One region of the Streptomyces sp. NPDC026538 genome, then DNA from elsewhere that is predicted to be linked to it. Evidence: riboswitches for the same ligand, from Rfam matches in the RefSeq annotation. Region 1 holds a riboswitch; each other region holds the start of a gene.
What was found. A riboswitch is a leader RNA that binds a small molecule or an ion and turns the genes downstream of it on or off. The one in region 1 is predicted to bind cyclic di-AMP.
Positions count from the first base shown of each region.

Region 2: linked by a shared signal. The riboswitch ahead of ACZ4N4_RS19905 (M23 family metallopeptidase) and the one ahead of ACZ4N4_RS37455 (C40 family peptidase) in region 1 are both predicted to bind cyclic di-AMP.
Region 3: linked by a shared signal. The riboswitch ahead of ACZ4N4_RS20960 (C40 family peptidase) and the one ahead of ACZ4N4_RS37455 (C40 family peptidase) in region 1 are both predicted to bind cyclic di-AMP.
Region 4: linked by a shared signal. The riboswitch ahead of ACZ4N4_RS40245 (transglycosylase family protein) and the one ahead of ACZ4N4_RS37455 (C40 family peptidase) in region 1 are both predicted to bind cyclic di-AMP.

Region 1 is NZ_JBVHQG010000012.1:145,628-150,189, reverse strand. Features, by position in the region: gene ACZ4N4_RS37475 (8-amino-7-oxononanoate synthase) at 1-616, shown strand, start outside; gene ACZ4N4_RS37470 (DUF397 domain-containing protein) at 676-903, opposite strand; gene ACZ4N4_RS37465 (helix-turn-helix domain-containing protein) at 913-1,773, opposite strand; gene ACZ4N4_RS37460 (ATP-binding protein) at 1,986-2,444, shown strand; gene ACZ4N4_RS37455 (C40 family peptidase) at 2,478-2,951, opposite strand; cyclic di-AMP (ydaO/yuaA leader) riboswitch at 2,955-3,144, opposite strand; gene ACZ4N4_RS37450 (hypothetical protein) at 3,500-3,808, opposite strand; gene ACZ4N4_RS37445 (ATP-dependent Clp protease proteolytic subunit) at 3,814-4,449, opposite strand.
Region 2 is NZ_JBVHQG010000004.1:640,300-644,861, reverse strand. Features, by position in the region: gene ACZ4N4_RS19910 (alpha-galactosidase) at 1-1,981, shown strand, start outside; cyclic di-AMP (ydaO/yuaA leader) riboswitch at 2,290-2,449, shown strand; gene ACZ4N4_RS19905 (M23 family metallopeptidase) at 2,454-3,401, shown strand; gene ACZ4N4_RS19900 (SGNH/GDSL hydrolase family protein) at 3,641-4,426, shown strand; gene ACZ4N4_RS19895 (TetR/AcrR family transcriptional regulator) at 4,471-4,562, opposite strand, start outside.
Region 3 is NZ_JBVHQG010000005.1:112,306-116,867, forward strand. Features, by position in the region: gene ACZ4N4_RS20950 (hypothetical protein) at 1-48, shown strand, start outside; gene ACZ4N4_RS20955 (hypothetical protein) at 52-213, opposite strand; gene ACZ4N4_RS20960 (C40 family peptidase) at 292-1,452, opposite strand; cyclic di-AMP (ydaO/yuaA leader) riboswitch at 1,461-1,634, opposite strand; gene pcrA (DNA helicase PcrA) at 1,958-4,444, shown strand.
Region 4 is NZ_JBVHQG010000014.1:142,497-147,058, forward strand. Features, by position in the region: gene ACZ4N4_RS40235 (cytochrome P450 family protein) at 1-617, shown strand, start outside; gene ACZ4N4_RS40240 (transglycosylase family protein) at 1,072-2,088, shown strand; cyclic di-AMP (ydaO/yuaA leader) riboswitch at 2,288-2,459, shown strand; gene ACZ4N4_RS40245 (transglycosylase family protein) at 2,463-3,164, shown strand; gene eno (phosphopyruvate hydratase) at 3,696-4,562, shown strand, end outside.

The sequences.
Region 1 (4,562 bases):
CGACGCGGCACCGCTGGCCGCCCTGGCCGGGGCCTGCCGGGAGCGCGGCGCCGGGCTGCTCGTGGACGACGCCCACGGGCTCGGGGTGCTCGGGGACGGCGGGCGGGGCGCGCCCTACGCGGCCGGGCTCTCCGGTGCCGACGACGTGGTGGTCACGGCGACCCTGTCCAAGTCGCTGGGCAGTCAGGGCGGGGCCGTGCTCGGCCCGGCCCGGGTCATCGACCATCTGGTGAACGCGGCCCGGACCTTCATCTTCGACACCGGCCTGGCCCCCGCCGCGGCGGGGGCGGCCCTGGCGGCGCTACGGCTGCTGCGCCGTGAGCCCGAACGCGCGGAGCGGGCCCGTGAGGTCGCCGCGGAACTGCACGCACGGCTGACCGCCGCGGGTCTGGAAGCGGTGCGTCCGGACGCCGCCGTGGTCTCCGTGCGGGCCCCGTCCCCGGAGGGGGCCGTGCGGTGGGCGGCCGACTGCCGTACGGCAGGCCTGGCCGTGGGCTGTTTCCGTCCGCCGTCCGTGCCGGACGGCATCTCACGGCTCAGGCTCACCGCCCGTGCGGACCTCTCCGGGGCCGAGATCGAACGCGCTGTACAGGTGATCGGTGGGACACGACCATGAGTCGGCGTGACAGGGCCGGGTCCTGACCGAATGCGGATACGGAGTCGGTTACGGTCTGATCAGCCGGTGAGCGCCGACACGAAACCCGCCCAGCTCCCGGGGGAGAAGAGCAGCGCGGGTCCGGCCGGATCCTTGGAGTCGCGCACGGCGAGCAGTCCGGCCAGCCGACCGGAGCGCGGCCGTGCCGTCTCCACACAGTTGTTCGCTCCGGTGCTGTAGCTGCTGCGCAGCCACCGCAGTCCGTGCAGATCAGCACTTGAAGGAACGTTCCGAGGCAGTGCAGTCATGGTGCCTCCTTACGCGCCGTCACCTATCCCGGCGATGTAATCCAACGAGTCCTCGGGCGAAAGGGCGTGAATCTGAAGGGTGTTGAAGGCCTCCGTGTAGGCCTGGAGGTCTTCTTTCCGCTCGAGGTAGAGGCTACTCGTCAACTGGTCGAGAACAACCACGTCCAGATCAGAAGTGCTCGGAAATGAGAAGATTACGAAAGGCCCGGTGATGCCGATATGCGCTCCGGCCGAGAACGGCAGCACCTGGAGCCGTACCTGGGGCAGCCGGGCCGACTCCACCAGCCGCTCCAGCTGTCTGGCCATCACGCCCGGACCGCCGACCTCCCGGCGCAGCACCGCCTCGTCCAGCACCGCGCTCAGCTCCAGCGGCGGACGGTTGCGCAGTACGTCCTGCCTGGCCATACGTACCTGCACGAGAGCGTCCAGCGCATCGTCGTCGAGCCCGTCGGCGGCCACCCGGGTCACGGCACGCGCGTACTCGGGGGTCTGCAGCAGTCCCGGTACGACCGAGGTCTCCAGCGTGCGCATCGCACTGGCCTGCGACTCCAGGCTGATGAAATCCCGGTAGGTGGGCGGCAGCACCCCACGATAGGCGTGCCACCAGTGGTGCCGCCCGGCCGTGTCCTCCGACCCCGCCAACACCAGCAGTAACTCGCGCAGTTGCCCCTGGACCACGCCGTAGGCGTCCAGGAGTAACCGCACATCGGCCGGTTTCACACCGCTGGCGCCGGTCTCGATCCGGCTCACTTTCGACTGATGCCAGCCCACCAGACGGGCGGCTTCACCGCTCGTGAGGCCGGCGCCGGTGCGCAGGGTGCGCAGTTCGGCGCCCAGTTTGCGGCGGCGTACCGCGGGACCGTTCTGCATGGGCTACTCCTTACTCCTTCCGAGCCGCCCAAATACGCTCTGGGGTAGCAGAGTTCACCGCATCGAGCGACAGATATATGCATATCTTGGTGGATCGCTCCCCTGACCGCCCTGGTAATGGCAGTCTGACGAAGAAGCACCAGTCCGGGACCGTACTCGAACCACACGCACCGTGTCGGACTCCGGTCCCGTGGGAAAGGGACGACGTCGCCATGGCAGACCACCTGGAAGCATCCGTCACTCTGCCGAGCGATCCCGCCTCGGTCTACGCGGCCCGCTCCTACGTGCTGAGCACCCTCGCGGAATGGGGGCTGCCACCGGAGACGGAGGCCGCGGACACCATCCGCCTCATCGTCTCCGAACTCGCCACCAACGCGGTGCAGCACACCTTCGGGCAGTCACCCACCTTCACGGTGGCCCTCGTCCTGGACCGTGACGAACAGCTGCGCATCGGTGTCACGGACAGCCATCCGCGGTTCCCCAAGAGACTCCCAGCCGCGGTCCAGCAGGACAACGGGCGCGGCATGGTCATCATCCGCTGGCTCACCGCGGAGTGCGGCGGCAAGCTCCGGGTGCGCCCCACCCGGGAGGGCGGCAAGACCGTCTTCATCGAACTGCCCTGGGCAGTCCCGGCCGGTACGGTCACCGCCGCCGGCCAGCAGGAACCGTAGCCCCGAGTTCCCGCCGGCCGGCCGCTGGGTGGGTCAGCTGACCCGGCCGTACCAGACGCTTCGCGTCCAGATCTTCTGGAGCTTCACCACGTCCCCGGTCCTAGGGGCGTGCCAGATCCTTCCCTTCCCGGCGTAGATGCCGACGTGGTACACGCTGGAACCCGAGTGGAAGAAGACCAGGTCCCCGGCCTTGCGGTTGCCGGCCGAGATGTGACGGGTCTTGTTGTACTGCTGGGCCGCCGTTCGCGGGAGCTTCTTGCCCGCCTTCTTGAACGAGTACAGCGTGAGCCCGGAGCAGTCGAACCGGTTCGGTCCGGTGGCACCCCACCTGTAGGGCGAGCCCTTCTTCGAGGCCGCGATCTGAAGTGCTTTCGTCCCTATCGTGGCGGCCGAGGCGTCGGAGGCGACCCCCGGGATCACGATGGAGCCGCCCACGGCGGCGATGGTGAGCGCCGAGGCCGTTCCGGCCCGCGCCATCAGCGACGGGACACGATTGAGCGCAGTCATGCGCAACCCTTCGTCAGCCGCCTGTGAAGGATGACCTGTCGGATTCGGGCTGGCGAAGTTGCCCGGCCGTGTTGCCACGGCTTCACCCCAAGGGCTGCGCGGACCGGTCATGGTGCGACCGTTCCGGCGACCCGTCGTGCTTGGGTCCTCCACTCCTGCCGATGCACTTCCGTCGACCGGGCATCCGGACGGCGGCAGGATTCGGCGTCCGCCCGGATCGCCCCGCCGCTGTGGCGGGGGCTTGTCGTCAGACAGGGATCTTCACGCACCCGTGTCCGAAAATCCCAACGGAACCGTGGATTTGTGGTGTTACTCACCACCCACCCGTTCGGGTGGACAGCACTGTGTTCGATTAGTCGTCAACTGCCCGACGTAGCTCCGGACCTGCACCGAAGCCCTCCGCGGACACCTTGGAGCACGCACCTTGAGCGGGTCCGTCGCTCAGGTAAAACCGTGCCATCCTCCGCCGAACGGCGGTAACCCCTTTGGGTCGTTTCAACTCGGGCCCGGTCGGCCGGTGGACGCGTCGCTCCGGACTTCCCCCGGCGTCACGGTACGCAGTCGGGCGGGAGTGCGACGCGCGCGGTCCGGCGCTCGCCGTCGAGCACCCGCAACGCGCGTGCCAGCGTGTCCCCGTGAAGCTCCGTCTCGCCCCGGCGATGCATCAGGGCGAGGGCGTCGCGCAACTCGGCCGCCGCGCGCACCAGCGCCTGCGCGGCGCGCAGCCCACGATAGGTGTCCTCGTTCTGCGCCGGGTTGATTCGGCCCAGCAGGTCGACCACGTCCAGATAACGGTCGATCAACTCGCCCTCGGCGCGGGTCAGCGCGGGCAGCGGCGGCAGCTCCGGTGGCAGCATCGCGCTCACCCCGCGTCCGGAAGACCGAGCGAGGTCCGCCGGCCCGGCACGATCCGGTCCACCAGTCCGTACGCCAGCGCCGCGGGCGCGTCCAGCACCAGATCGCGCTCCAGGTCCTGGTGTACCTGGGCCGGTGTGCGCCCGGTGTGCCGGACGAGCATCTCTTCCAGCAGCGCGCGGGTCCGGTCCAACTCCGCCGCCCGGATGGCCAGATCACTCGGCTGGCCCTGTACCGGTTCCGGCAGCGACGGCTGCTGGAGCACGACGCGCGCACCCGGCAGCACGGAACGCTTGCCCGGGGTGCCCGCCGCGAGCAGCACCGCGGCCGACGCCCCGGCCTGCCCCAGGCAGATCGTCTCCACGTCACAGGTGACGTACCGGACGGTGTCGTAGATCGCGGCCATCGCGCTGAACGAGCCGCCCGGAGAGTTGATGTACAGCGAGATGTCCCGCTCCGGCGCCGCGTGCTCCAGGTACATGAACTGGGCCATCACATCGTTGGCCGAGGTCTCGTCGACGGGCGCGCCGAGGAAGACGATCCGCTCCTCCAGCAGCTTCGAGTACGGGTCCAGGGTGCGCTGCCCGGAGCCGGTGCGTTCGGTGAACTCGGGCAGGACATAGCGGGCGGACGGTCGGGTCATGGCGTACCCCTCCTCGCGGCTGAGCTGTCTCAGCGGCCGGACTCTCCGTCAGAAATGTACAGGACGTACAGAACCTCGGGAGGGTGCGCTGCGGGGATTCCGCTGTCGCCGAA
Region 2 (4,562 bases), on a different contig from region 1:
GGGCCCGAAGATCGGGCTCGCCGACGCCGAGGAGCTCAGCACCCGGGCGCTACCCGGCTACTGGCCGTTCGAGTCCCCGCTGGACGGCCGTGAGGAGTACCCCGTCGAGGGCGGTCCCCGTTTCGTCCGCCCCGCGCTCTCCGTGCGCACCGAGGAGCGCCGCGGCACCGAGTGGACCTTCGAGGCGTACGAGACGGAGGGCGACGCGGCCGACGAGGAGCTGCGTCTGCGCTTCCGGGACGACGGGATCCTCATCACCCTGCACTACCGGATGCGCGGCGACGTCGTCGAGCGCTGGGTGACCGTCGACAACCAGGGGGACGTGTCTTTGGAGCTGCTGCGCGCCGACCCGGCCGCCTGGACGCTCCCCGACCGCGAGGGCTGGCGCCTCTCCCAGCTGCACGGCCGCTGGGCCGCCGAGTCCCGCCTGACCCGCGCGCCCCTCACCTACGGCGAGAAGGTCATCGGCAGCCGCCGCGGCCACACCAGCCACCAGCACCTGCCCTGGGTCGCCCTCGACACCGACGCCACCGAGGAGCGCGGCGAGGTCTGGGGCTGCGCCCTCGGCTGGTCCGGCTCCTGGCGGATCGCCGTCGCCCAACTCCCGGACGCGCGCGTGCAGATCACCGGCGGCGCCGGCTACGACGACTCGGGCCTGCTGATGCTGGCCGAGGGCGAGTCGTACACCAGCCCGGTCTTCGCGGGCCTGTGGACCGACGGCGGCTTCGGCGGGGCCAGCCGGGCCTGGCACGCCTACCAGCGGGCGTACGTCATCCCGGACGCCGACCGGGACCGGCCGGTGCTGTTCAACTCCTGGGAGGCCACCACCTTCGACATCTCCGAGGAGCAGCAGGCCACCCTCGCCCGCCGGGCCGCCGCGATCGGTGTCGAGCTGTTCGTGGTCGACGACGGCTGGTTCGGCAAGCGCACCAGCGACCGCGCGGGCCTCGGCGACTGGACGCCCAACCCGGACCGCTTCCCCAAGGGCCTGGGGCCCCTCGCCGACTACGTACACGCCCTGGGCATGCAGTTCGGCATCTGGGTCGAGCCCGAGATGGTCAACGCGGACAGCGACCTGTACCGCGCGCACCCCGACTGGGTGCAGTACCAGCAGGGAAGAAAGCGGACGGAACTGCGCAATCAGCTCGTCCTCAACCTCGCCCGCGCGGACGTCCAGGAGTACCTCTGGCGGCAGCTCGACACCCTGCTGTCCAGCGCCCCGATCGACTACGTCAAGTGGGACTTCAACCGCTGCTTCACCGACGCGGGCTGGCCCGGTGAGCCCTACCCGCAGCGTCTGTGGGTCGACCACGTGCGCGGGCTGTACGCCCTGCTCGACCGGATCCGGGCGGCCCACCCGAACGTCGCCATCGAGTCCTGCTCCGGCGGTGGCGGCCGGATCGACCTCGGCATCATGAGCCGCACCGACGAGGTGTGGACCTCCGACAACACCGACCCGCTGGACCGGCTCGCCATCCAGCACGGCTTCAGCCAGATCCACCCGGCCCGGGTGATGTCCGCCTGGGTCACCGACAGCCCGAACCACCAGCTCAACGGTCGGGTCAGCAGCCTGCGGTTCCGCTTCGTCAGCTCCATGGCCGGGGCGCTCGGCGTCGGCGGCGACCTCTCGCGGTGGACCGAGGACGAGCTGGCCGAGGCCGGCCGCTGGGTGGAGCTCTACAAGGACATCCGGCCCCTGGTGCAGCGCGGCGACCAGTTCCGGCTGCGGCCGCCGACCGGCGGACTCAGCGCGGTGCAGTACACGCTCGGCGACGAGACCGTGGTCCTCGCCTGGCTCCAGGCGCAGAGCTACGGCGAGCCGATCCCGGCGCTGCGGCTGCGGGGGCTCGACCCGGCCGCGTCGTACGAATGCCGCGAAACGGGCGAAGTGCATCGCGGTGCCGTCCTGCTGCACCACGGGCTGCGTACGGAGTTGCGCGGTGACCTGGATGCGACGGTTATCCGGCTGCGTCGCATCTGAGCCTTCTGTCCGAATTGGTGCCTTCATTACAACTCGGTCTGGAATAAGGGGACGTGGCGTGACGTGCGTGAGGAGCGTCATATTCGTGACCGTCCGTCGCGCGTCATGTTCACGTAATTCCCCTGCCTTTCAGGAGAATTGGAAAAGCGCGTAAGGTCGGAATTCACGGAGGGTGACCGGGAATTCCCGTAACGGATCAAGCGAAACTCGGACAGACGGAACTTGGTGCTTGTTTACGTGCGTCCTACTCGCTTACGTTCGCCACGCATCCGGACGGAACGCCTAATCCTGCCGCCGCCCGGAGTCCCCACACACACTCACCCGTGCCCGGCAGGAGCGGGGGACCCACCAGGTATACCGCCTGTTCCGGTTCCCGGGACGGCTAGGGGTGTAGCCACGTCTTCCCGCGTGGCCGGGCAGCTCCAGCCCGAACCCGACAGCTCACCTCGCAGGCGCCGGAGAGGAATGCGTCATGCCCGCGAAGGGTAAGCACCGCCGCCCCAAGTCCCAGCGTTTCACCCGCTCGATGGCAGTCGCCGGAACCGGTGGCGCCGCGCTGGCCCTGCCGCTCATGGGGGCCACCGGCGCCCACGCGGCCACCTCGCAGCCCGTTTCCGAAAAGACCACGCAGTCGCTTCCGACCGTCGAGAAGACCGTCGTCCAGGATTCCGGCACCGCGAATTCCACGCGCCGCGTCTACACGGTGGTGCCCGGCGACTACCTTTCGAAGATCGCCCGGGATCACCACCTCGACGGCGGCTGGCACCGGCTCTACGCCGACAACCGGCAGGCGGTCGGCGACAACCCCTCGCTGATCCACCCCGGTCTCCGGCTCACGCTCGGCGGCCGCCACGCCGCGACGACGCACACCCCGAGCCCGGACTCCTCCCCGTCGCAGACGCGGTCCCACGCGCAGTCCTCCGCCCCCTCCTCGTCGTCGTCCTCGAACGCGTCCTCGAACGCGGCCTCGAACGCGGCCTCGTCCGCGGACGCGTCGACGACGACCGCCTCCGGTTTCGCCCTCCCGGTGACCGGTGGCACCGTCGGCACCGGCTACCACGTGGCCGGCAGCATGTGGTCCAGCGGCTACCACACCGGCGTCGACTTCGTCGTCCCGACCGGTACCCCGGTCAAGGCGGTCGGCGCGGGCACGGTCGTCACGGCCGGCTGGGGCGGCGCCTACGGCAACCAGGTCGTCATCAGGCTCGCCGACGGCTACTACGCGCAGTACGGCCACCTGTCCGCGCTCTCCGTCTCGGTCGGCCAGACCGTGACCGCGGGCCAGCAGGTCGGCCTCTCCGGTGCCACCGGCAACGTCACCGGCCCGCACCTCCACTTCGAGATCCGGACCACCCCCGACTACGGCTCCGACATCGACCCGGTCGGCTACCTCCGCTCCAAGGGCCTCGCCGTCGGCTGACCCGGAACCCCCACCGATCTGACACGCACTGCGAAGGCCGGACCCCCGATCCCCGGGTCCGGCCTTCGGGCGATCGACGCTTCAACGCCGCTGTTCGGAGGCTTATTCCTGGCTTGGTCGAGTATTTAGGCGTGTCTTATGTCACCGTTCGTCAACCCCTTATTACGGTCGCGTAGGTCACAGTCGAAGGTGAATCATGGTCCGACGTGGCAGACGATTCGAAGAGTGACAATGCATCAGTGATCGGGTCGTACGTGGCGGTGGGGGACAGCTTCACCGAGGGCGTGGGCGACCCAGGCCCCGACGGGGCGTTCGTCGGCTGGGCGGACCGGTTCGCGGTACTGCTGTCGGACCGGCGGCCCGAGGGCGACTTCGAGTACACCAACCTCGCGGTGCGCGGGAAACTGCTCGACCAGATCGTGGCGGACCAGGTGCCGCAGGCCCTGGAACTCGCCCCGGACCTGGTCTCCTTCTCCGCCGGCGGCAACGACATCATCCGCCCCGGCACCGACCCCGACGAGGTGGCCGAGCGGTTCGAGCGGGCCGTGGCCCAACTGACCGAGGCCGTCGGCACGGTTCTGGTGACCACCGGGTTCGACACCCGGGGCGTGCCCGTCCTCAAGCATCTGCGCGGCAAGATCGCCACCTACAACGGCCATGTCCGGGCCGTCGCCGACCGGTACGGCTGCCCGGTTCTCGACCTGTGGTCCCTGAAGACCGTGCAGGACCGGCGGGCCTGGGACGGCGACCGGTTGCACCTGTCTCCCGAAGGGCACACGCGGGTGGCGCTGCGGGCCGGTCAGGCGCTCGGCGTCGAGGTGCCGGCCGACCCGGACCAGCCGTGGCCGCCGTTGCCGCCCCGCGGCACCCTGGAGGTCCGCCGCGACGACGTGCACTGGGCCCGTGAGTACCTGGTGCCGTGGATCGGACGGCGGCTGCGCGGCGAGTCGTCGGGCGACCACGTGACGGCCAAGGGGACGCTCTCCCCGGACGACATCAGGATGCGGATCGCTTCCGTGGCCTGAGGCCATGGGGGCGGGTGAGGGGCGGCATCCTTGCGGGCCGCCCCTCACTGTTCCTCGGGCAGCCCCAGTTCGCGCGCCAGCGCCTCGTCGACCCACTCCTGCGCCCGGGAGCGCGACAGGGCGCCCGGGTACGAGG
Region 3 (4,562 bases), on a different contig from region 1:
GGCCTGCTGACCATGGCGAACATCTTCATCGCCGTGCTGTGGACGTGACCCTCAGGAAGCCTTCGCGAGCGCGGCGCGGGTGACCGCCACCGCGCCGGCGGCCACCGCCGGCCAGGCCGCCACCGCGACCCGCACCCGCCCCGGCCACCTCGGCCAGGGGACGTGCACGGCGGCGGCCGCGACCGACAGCGTCGCCGCGGCCGTCATCCCCATCGGAAACACGGTCGCCCTCACCACACGCGCTCGGCGCACGCGCCATCGCAGCGCGCCCCCCTGGCACGCCGGCGCCCCTCAGGCCGGTCGCACCACGCTGTGGATGATCGACTCGCCGCCGTAGTAGATCGACTCCTCCCGGACGTACGCGCCGGGCTTCGGGGCGTGGATCATCATGCCGTCGCCGATGTAGATGCCGACGTGGCTGATGTCGTCGTAGAAGAAGACCAGGTCGCCGGGCTGGGCGTCGGCGAGGGAGACGGTGGTGCCGGCGTTCACCTGGTCGTACGTGGTGCGCGGCAGGGAGACGCCCGCGGCCTTCCAGGCGGCCTGGGAGAGGCCGGAGCAGTCGTAGGAGCCGGGGCCGGTGGCGCCCCAGACGTACGGCTTTCCGACCTGCGCACGGGCGAAGGCGATCGCCTTGGCGGCCTTCGTCCCGTAGGCGGAGTCGGACGAGGAGGAGGACGAAGAGGACGAAGAGGACGAAGAGGAGCCGCTGGAGGTCGACGTCGACGACGTGTCCTTCGCGGCCGCCGCCTGCTGCTTCGCGAGCTCCGCCGCCTTGCGTGCCGCTTCCGCCTGCTGCTTCTTCTCGATCTCCGCCAGCCGCGCCTTCTCCTGGGCGGTCAGCTGCGACAGCAGATCCCGCGCGGAGGCCAGCTTCGTCTGGACGGTGGTCTTGGCGGTCCTGAGGTCGTCCTGGGTCTCGGTGAGCGTCTCCAGGCTCTTGGCGGCCTCCTGCCGCTTCGCCATGGTCGCGGACTGCTGGGTGGCGTAGTCGTCGACCGCGTCCTTCTGGCGCGAGGTCAGCCGATTCATCAGCTGCGTCTGGTCGAAGTAGTCCTGCGGACTGTCCGCGAGCAGGAAGGTCGCCGTCTCGGGGGCGCTGGCCCCGGTCCGGTACTGGGCCGCGGCGAAGGAACCCAGTTCCTCACGCGCCTTGTTGAGCCGGTCCGTGCGCTCGGCGACGTCGTCGAGCAGGGTGTCGACCTGCTTGCGCTGCCTGCCGGTCTTCTCCTTGGCCGCGTTGTACTTCTCGGTCGCCGACTCGGCCTGTCGGTAGAGGGCGTCGACCTTCTTCTCGACCTCCTCCAGGCTGGGCTTGCCGTCCTCGGAGGGCGCGGCGTTGGCCGTCTGGGAGAGCAGCGCCACGGAGGTGAGGGCGGCGGTGGCCAGGGCGGGGGTGCGTATGCCTGCTACGCGCGTTGCGGACGGACGCGACTTGCGGTGCGACGCCAACGGGGGCGACTCCTTCCATGCTCCGCCTACCGAGTTAGCTGTCGGGTTCGGGCGGGTGGTTCGGAAGGGTTGCCCTACGGTCCGTTCCCCGGTGGGAAGGCGGGACCGATTCACCCCAAGGTTCGGTGTGGGTCCCCGGCTCCGGGCGCGCGGTGGCACCCTGGACTCGGCGGAGGCCGTGCGGCCCGGCGACGTTCGCCGGTGGGGGTCGTACGGCCTGCTCGGCACGGTAGCCAACTCGTGTGCTCTGTGTGAAGTTTGATGTGCGATATGCCCGATACATTTTCGTGACCTTGGCGTTGCGGCTCGGGTGCATCGGTTGATCGGGGATGGTATGCGGCCACTTGTCCGGTGCGGCCGGGTGGTCAGCACTCCCGGCAGACGGGGACACCCGTGCTCACGGTGTGTGATCGCTGACCGTGAGGGGCCGATTCTGGTGGGTGACCGGGGTGAGTTTCCGGGGTGGGGACCGGTTGTCGGTGGGGCGCCCTAGACTCGGAGAGCGATGAGCAGCCTCTTTGACGACAGCTTCCTGGCGAGCCTCCAGCCCCCGCGCGGCCACGAGGAGGGACCCCCGCCGCCGCCCGAGGACGAGCACGTACCGGAGCCGATTCCGGACGACCTGTTCGGCGGGCAGTTCGACGCGCCCCCGGACCGGGACGCCTACTACCGCGACGGCGCCGCCCGCCCGGCCCTGGACGCGGCCGCGCTCCTGGAGGGGCTGAACGAGAACCAGCGGGCGGCGGTCGTGCACGCAGGTTCCCCGCTGCTGATCGTGGCCGGCGCCGGATCCGGCAAGACGCGCGTGCTCACCCACCGCATCGCGCACCTGCTCGGCGCGCGGAACGTGCACCCGGGCCAGATCCTCGCGATCACCTTCACCAACAAGGCCGCGGGCGAGATGAAGGAGCGCGTCGAGCACCTCGTCGGCCCGCGCGCGAACGCGATGTGGGTGATGACCTTCCACAGCGCCTGCGTGCGGATTCTGCGCAGGGAGAGCAAGAAGCTCGGCTTCACCTCCTCCTTCTCGATCTACGACGCCGCGGACTCCAAGCGCCTGATGGCCCTGGTCTGCCGCGACCTGGACCTCGACCCCAAGCGCTTCCCGCCGAAGTCCTTCAGCGCCCAGGTCAGCAACCTCAAGAACGAGCTGGTCGACGAGGAGGACTTCGCCGCCCGGGCGAGCGACGGCTTCGAGAAGACCCTCGCCCAGGCCTACGCCATGTACCAGTCGCGGTTGCGTGAGGCGAACGCCCTCGACTTCGACGACCTGATCATGACGACGGTCAACCTGCTGCGCGCCTTCCCGGATGTCGCCGAGCACTACCGCCGCCGCTTCCGGCACGTCCTGGTCGACGAGTACCAGGACACCAACCACGCCCAGTACGCCCTCGTGCGCGAGCTGGTCGGCACCGGCGCGCACGAGGAGGACGTACCGCCGGGTGAGCAGGACCTCCCGCCCGCCGAACTGTGCGTGGTGGGCGACGCCGACCAGTCGATCTACGCCTTCCGGGGCGCGACGATCCGCAACATCCTCCAGTTCGAGGAGGACTACCCGAACGCGACGACGATCCTCCTGGAGCAGAACTACCGCTCCACACAGACGATCCTCTCCGCCGCCAACGCGGTCATCGAGCGCAACGAGTCCCGCCGCCCGAAGAACCTGTGGACCAACGCGGGCGCGGGCGCACAGATCACCGGCTATGTCGCCGACACCGAGCACGACGAGGCACAGTTCGTCGCCGACGAGATAGACCGTCTGACGGACGCGGGCGAGGCGAAGGCGGGCGATGTCGCCGTCTTCTACCGCACCAACGCGCAGTCCCGTGTCTTCGAGGAGATCTTCATCCGCGTCGGCCTGCCCTACAAGGTCGTCGGCGGTGTCCGCTTCTACGAGCGCAAGGAGGTCCGGGACGTCCTGGCCTACCTGCGGGTCCTCGCCAATCCCGAGGACTCCGTCCCGCTGCGCCGGATCCTCAACGTCCCCAAGCGCGGTATCGGCGACCGCGCGGAGGCGATGATCGACGCCCTCGCCCAGCGCGAGAAGATCAGCTTCCCGCAGGCGCTCCGGCGCGTCGACGAGGCGTACGGCATGGCCGCGCGGTCGACCAACGCGGTCAAGCGGTTCAACACGCTGATGGAGGACCTCCGTACGGTCGTGGAGTCCGGCGCCGGACCGGCCACCGTCCTGGAGGCGATCCTGGAACGCACCGGCTATCTCGCCGAGTTGCAGGCCTCCACCGACCCGCAGGACGAGACCCGGATCGAGAACCTCCAGGAACTCGCCTCCGTGGCGCTGGAGTTCGAGCAGGAGTCCGGGGCGGAGGAGGCGTCGGGCGGGCTGTCCGCCTTCCTGGAGCGGGTGGCGCTGGTCGCCGACTCCGACCAGATCCCCGACGAGGACGAGGACGGCTCCGGCGTCATCACCCTGATGACCCTGCACACCGCCAAGGGCCTCGAGTTCCCGGTGGTCTTCCTGACCGGCATGGAGGACGGCGTCTTCCCGCACATGCGCGCCCTCGGCCAGACCAAGGAGCTGGAGGAGGAGCGCCGCCTCGCGTACGTCGGCATCACGCGCGCGCGGGAGCGGCTGTATCTCACGCGGTCGGCGATGCGCAGCGCCTGGGGGCAGCCTTCGTACAACCCGCCCTCGCGCTTCCTGGAGGAGATCCCGGCCGGGTATCTGGAGTGGAAGCGGACCGGGGCGATGGCGCCGGTGTCCTCCGGGCCCGCGTCGGGCGTGGCGGCCTCGCTCTCCTCGACCCGTTCGCGCTCCTCGGCTTCCGGCGCGTCCGGCTTCGCCACCCGGCGGACCTCGGAGAAGCCGGTGGTCTCGCTGGCCGTCGGTGACCGGGTCACCCACGACCAGTTCGGCCTCGGTACGGTCGTCGGGGTGAAAGGCACGGGCGGCAACGCGGAGGCGACGATCGACTTCGGCGACACCAAGCCGAAGCGGCTGTTGCTGCGGTACGCGCCGGTGGAGAAGCTGTAGCCGCACGAGCGCTGTGAGGACAGAAGGCTGGGCCCCGCTGCCACGAGCGGGGCTCAGTGAGCGGGGCCTGCTGATCGGGCTCACTGATCAGTGCTTGCTGACCAGGTTCAGGTTCAGG
Region 4 (4,562 bases), on a different contig from region 1:
GCGAGGACCTCATCTCCGGGCTCATCCGCGCCTCCGACCACGGCGAGCACCTCACCGAGAACGAGGCCGCCGCCATGGCCTTCATCCTGCTGTTCGCCGGCTTCGAGACGACGGTCAACCTCATCGGGAACGGCACGTACGCACTGCTCACCCACCCGGAACAACGCCGCCGCCTGCAGGACTCCCTGGCCGCCGGCGAGCGCGGACTGCTGGAGACCGGGGTGGAGGAACTCCTGCGCTACGACGGGCCGGTGGAGCTCGCCACCTGGCGGTTCGCCACCGAGCCGCTCGGCATCGGCGGGCAGCGCATCGCGGCCGGAGACCCGGTCCTCGTCGTACTCGCCGCCGCGGACCGGGACCCGGAGCGGTTCGCCGAGCCGGACACGCTCGACCTGGCACGGCGGGACAACCAGCACCTCGGGTACGGCCACGGCATCCACTACTGCCTGGGCGCTCCGCTCGCCCGCCTGGAAGGGCAGAGCGCGCTCGCGACCCTGCTCACCCGCCTCCCGGACCTGCGACTCGCGGCGCCGGAGAGTGAGTTGCGCTGGCGCGGCGGCCTCATCATGCGCGGACTGCGCACGCTCCCCGTGAAGTTCACCCCCGACGGTCGATGAGCCCCCGCAGGCGTCCACCTGGCCCCCCGGCGGACGCCCTGCCAAGCCCCCGCAGGCGTCCACCTGGCCCCCGCCAGCGCGCTGCCAAGCCCCCCCACAGGCAGGCGCCCACCCGGCCCCTGCCGCCGGCGCCCCGCCAAGCCCCCGCCGGTCCTCCATCAGGCCCGACCGGCGCCCCACCAGGCCCCGACCATCCCCCACTGGCGGCCCACACCAACCCACCCGCCAACCCACCCGCCAACCCACCCACCACCCCACCCGCCACCCCCCACTTGGCCCTCCACCAGGCCCTCCACCCGTAAAGATGACCAGCGTTCAACTCTGTGATCTTCACGTGATCTACGCGGCATTAACTTGTGACAAGTGATCGTCTGCCTATACGTTCACCCATCAAGTGCGGCGCCCCGGCGGGACCCGCCGCGCCGGTCACCGCTGTCGCTCGAAAGGTTTCCGCATGCTCTCCGGGAACGGTCGTCACCGTCGCCCCCGTCAGGCTCCGGCTCTCCTCGTCGCGGCCGGCGTGACCGGCTCGGCCATCGCCATCCCGCTCCTGGGTGCGGCGAGCGCCAACGCGGCCGACGGCAACACCTGGGACAGGGTGGCCGAGTGCGAGAGCGGCGGCTCCTGGAGCATGGACGCCGGCACCGGCTACTACGGCGGCCTGCAGATGTCCCAGGACGACTGGGACGAGTACGGCGGCCAGGAGTACGCCGCCACGCCGGACCAGGCGAGCCGTTCGCAGCAGATCTCCGTCGCCGAGAAGATCCTCGCCGACCAGGGCACCAAGCCCTGGCGGACCTGCGCCCTGATCGCCGGGCTCTCCTCGGACGACGCCTCGGTGAACGTCGACACCGGCCTCGGTGGATCGGACGACTCGTCCGGCTCCTCCGACTCGTCCTCCGGGCTGTCGGATTCATCCTCTTCATCTGGTTCTTCGGATTCCTCCGGTTCATCGAATTCCGGCTCGTCCGACTCCTCGTCGGATGCCTCGGGCGCCACGGACTCCGGCTCCGTCACCCCGTCCCCGAGTGCGAGTGACGACTCCGGCAAGGGCACCCCTGCCGACTCCACGAAGGCGGACAAGTCGGGATCCAAGGGGTCCAGTGCCTCGAAGGCGGGCGAGAATCCCGTCGTGCCCGAAGCCGATGACTCGGACAATTCGTGGCAGACGGGCAGTTCCTGGGATCTGGTCGACACGGGGGCCGTCAGCAGCGGCGGCAAGCATCGCGGCGGCTCGGCGGACGAAAGCGTGACAAGCGGTCAGAGTGTGACTTCTTCCGGCCGTCACGCCTCCCGGGACGCCGGCACCTACACCGTCCGGGACGGCGACACCCTCGCCTCCATCGCCGACTCCCTTGACCTCGACGGCGGATGGCATGCGCTCTATGTCGCGAACAAGGCGGACATCGGTGCCGACCCGAACGACATCGCCCCCGGTCAGACCCTGAAACTCAGCAGCGAAACGGACTAAAAGTAGCGGGAGTTGGACCTTCCGGCCGCCCTACTTCGAAGTTAAATGTCCGGTTTGGTGAAAGTGTGGGATGAGTCTCAGAAGCCCTGATCATCTTTGAAATTCACCTGATCGTCTGTTTACGGTCAAGGCCGCTCGTCACCACGAGCCCCGGCCGTCGCAACGCCGAGTCCTGCCAGCGGCTGCCCGGGAACAGTCGTCGCGTCAAGCGCCGTAGGCAGGAGCGGGGGACCCAAGGTAAGTGCCGGGACCGGTAGTTGAGACTGCCGTGTCCGGCTCGGGGTGAAGCCGCGCACCGTGAGGTGCGCGGCCGGGCAACTCAACCGGCCCGAACCCGACAGCTCACCTCGCAGGCGTCGGTGAGGGGATCCTTCATGCTGTTTTCCGGCAAGGGCAAGCACCGTCGTCCGTCCAGGGCCACCCGTGCCGCCGCGCTCGCCGGCGTCACCGGTGTCGCCATCGCCGCTCCGCTGATGGCCTCCGGCACCGCCTCCGCCGCCACCGCCTCCGAGTGGGACACCGTCGCCCAGTGCGAGTCCGGCGGCAACTGGGCCATCAACACCGGCAACGGCTACTACGGCGGTCTGCAGTTCTCCGCCTCCACCTGGGCCGCGTACGGCGGCACGCAGTACGCCGCGCAGGCCAACCAGGCCACCAAGGCGCAGCAGATCGAGATCGCCGAGAAGGTCCTCGCCGCGCAGGGCAAGGGCGCCTGGCCGGTCTGCGGCACGGGCCTGTCCGGCGCCGCCTACTCCGGCGGCAGCACCAGCTCCTCCTCGTCGTCCTCTTCCTCCTCCAACTCGGCGAACAGCGGCACGAGCAGCCGTACGACCGACACCCAGGCCGCCTCCCGCTCCGCCGAGCGTCCGGCCGCCAAGAAGACCGTCACCACCCCGACCGGCAAGAAGGTCAAGAAGGGCGACGGCGAGTACAAGGTCGTCAAGGGCGACACGCTCAGCTCCATCGCCGAGAAGCACAAGGTCAAGGGCGGCTGGCAGGCGCTGTTCAAGCTGAACAAGGACATCGTCGACGACGCCGACTTCATCTACCCGGGCCAGCAGCTGCACCTGAAGTAAGGCGCCCGAAGTAATACGAGGGCGCCAGCTGAATCACAGCGCCCGCACAGCCGTGGTCCCCATAGTGGAGACCGCGTGAGGGTCACCCCCGTCCCCCACGAGCCCCCGTTCCGGTGCGTTCTCCCCCGTACGCACCGGGGCGGGGTTTCTCTTTGCCGTCCCGCGCGAGCTCGGCGCCGTCCGCGCCGTCCCTCGCGAGCTCCGCGCCGTCCGCGCCGTCCTCGCGCGGTCCTCGCGCGCTCCTCGCCGTCCCTCGCGAGCCCCCGCGCGGTCCTCGCCGTCCACGTGGCGCGGTCCTCGCCGTCCGCGCGCCGTCCTCCCGCGGTCTTCCTCTTGACCCGCTCTTCTTCCGTTCTTCATCGGACCCCCCTTTGTTCCGCACATGAACAATGAGTACCGTCTGTGTGTCCACGGGCCGGTCGGTCGGCCGATTGTCGGGCCCGGGGCGGTTAGGCTCTAGTCGCAAGGCTGAGCAAGGGCCGACAAGGCCCGCGTGCGCCCGCACAACCAGCGTCACATCCCAAGAAGGAGATGCTCGTGCCGTCCATCGACGTCGTCGTAGCCCGGGAAATCCTGGACTCCCGAGGCAACCCCACGGTCGAGGTCGAGGTCGGCCTCGACGACGGCAGCACGGGTCGTGCCGCCGTCCCGTCCGGCGCCTCCACCGGCGCCTTCGAGGCCATCGAGCTCCGTGACGGCGACCCCAACCGCTACCTCGGCAAGGGTGTCGAGAAGGCCGTCCTCGCCGTGATCGAGCAGATCGGCCCGGAGCTGGTCGGCTACGACGCCACCGAGCAGCGCCTGATCGACCAGGCGATGTTCGACCTGGACGCCACCGACAACAAGGGCTCGCTCGGCGCCAACGCCATCCTCGGCGTCTCCCTCGCCGTCGCCCACGCCGCCTCCGAGGCCAGCGACCTGCCGCTGTTCCGCTACCTGGGCGGCCCCAACGCGCACCTGCTGCCGGTGCCGATGATGAACATCCTCAACGGCGGCTCGCACGCGGACTCCAACGTGGACATCCAGGAGTTCATGATCGCCCCGATCGGCGCGGAGTCCTTCTCCGAGGCGCTGCGCTGGGGTGCCGAGGTCTACCACACCCTGAAGAAGGTCCTGAAGAGCAAGGGCCTGTCCACCGGCCTCGGCGACGAGGGCGGCTTCGCCCCGAACCTGGAGTCCAACCGCGCCGCGCTCGACCTCATCCTCGAGGCCGTCAAGCAGGCCGGCTACGTCCCGGGCGAGCAGATCGCGCTCGCGCTCGACGTTGCCGCGTCCGAGTTCTACAAGGACGGCAAGTACGAGTTCGAGGGCAAGTCCCGCTCGGCCGCCGAGATGACCGAGTACTACGAGGAGCTCGTCGCCTCCTACCCGCTGGTCTCCATCGAGGACCCGCTGTTC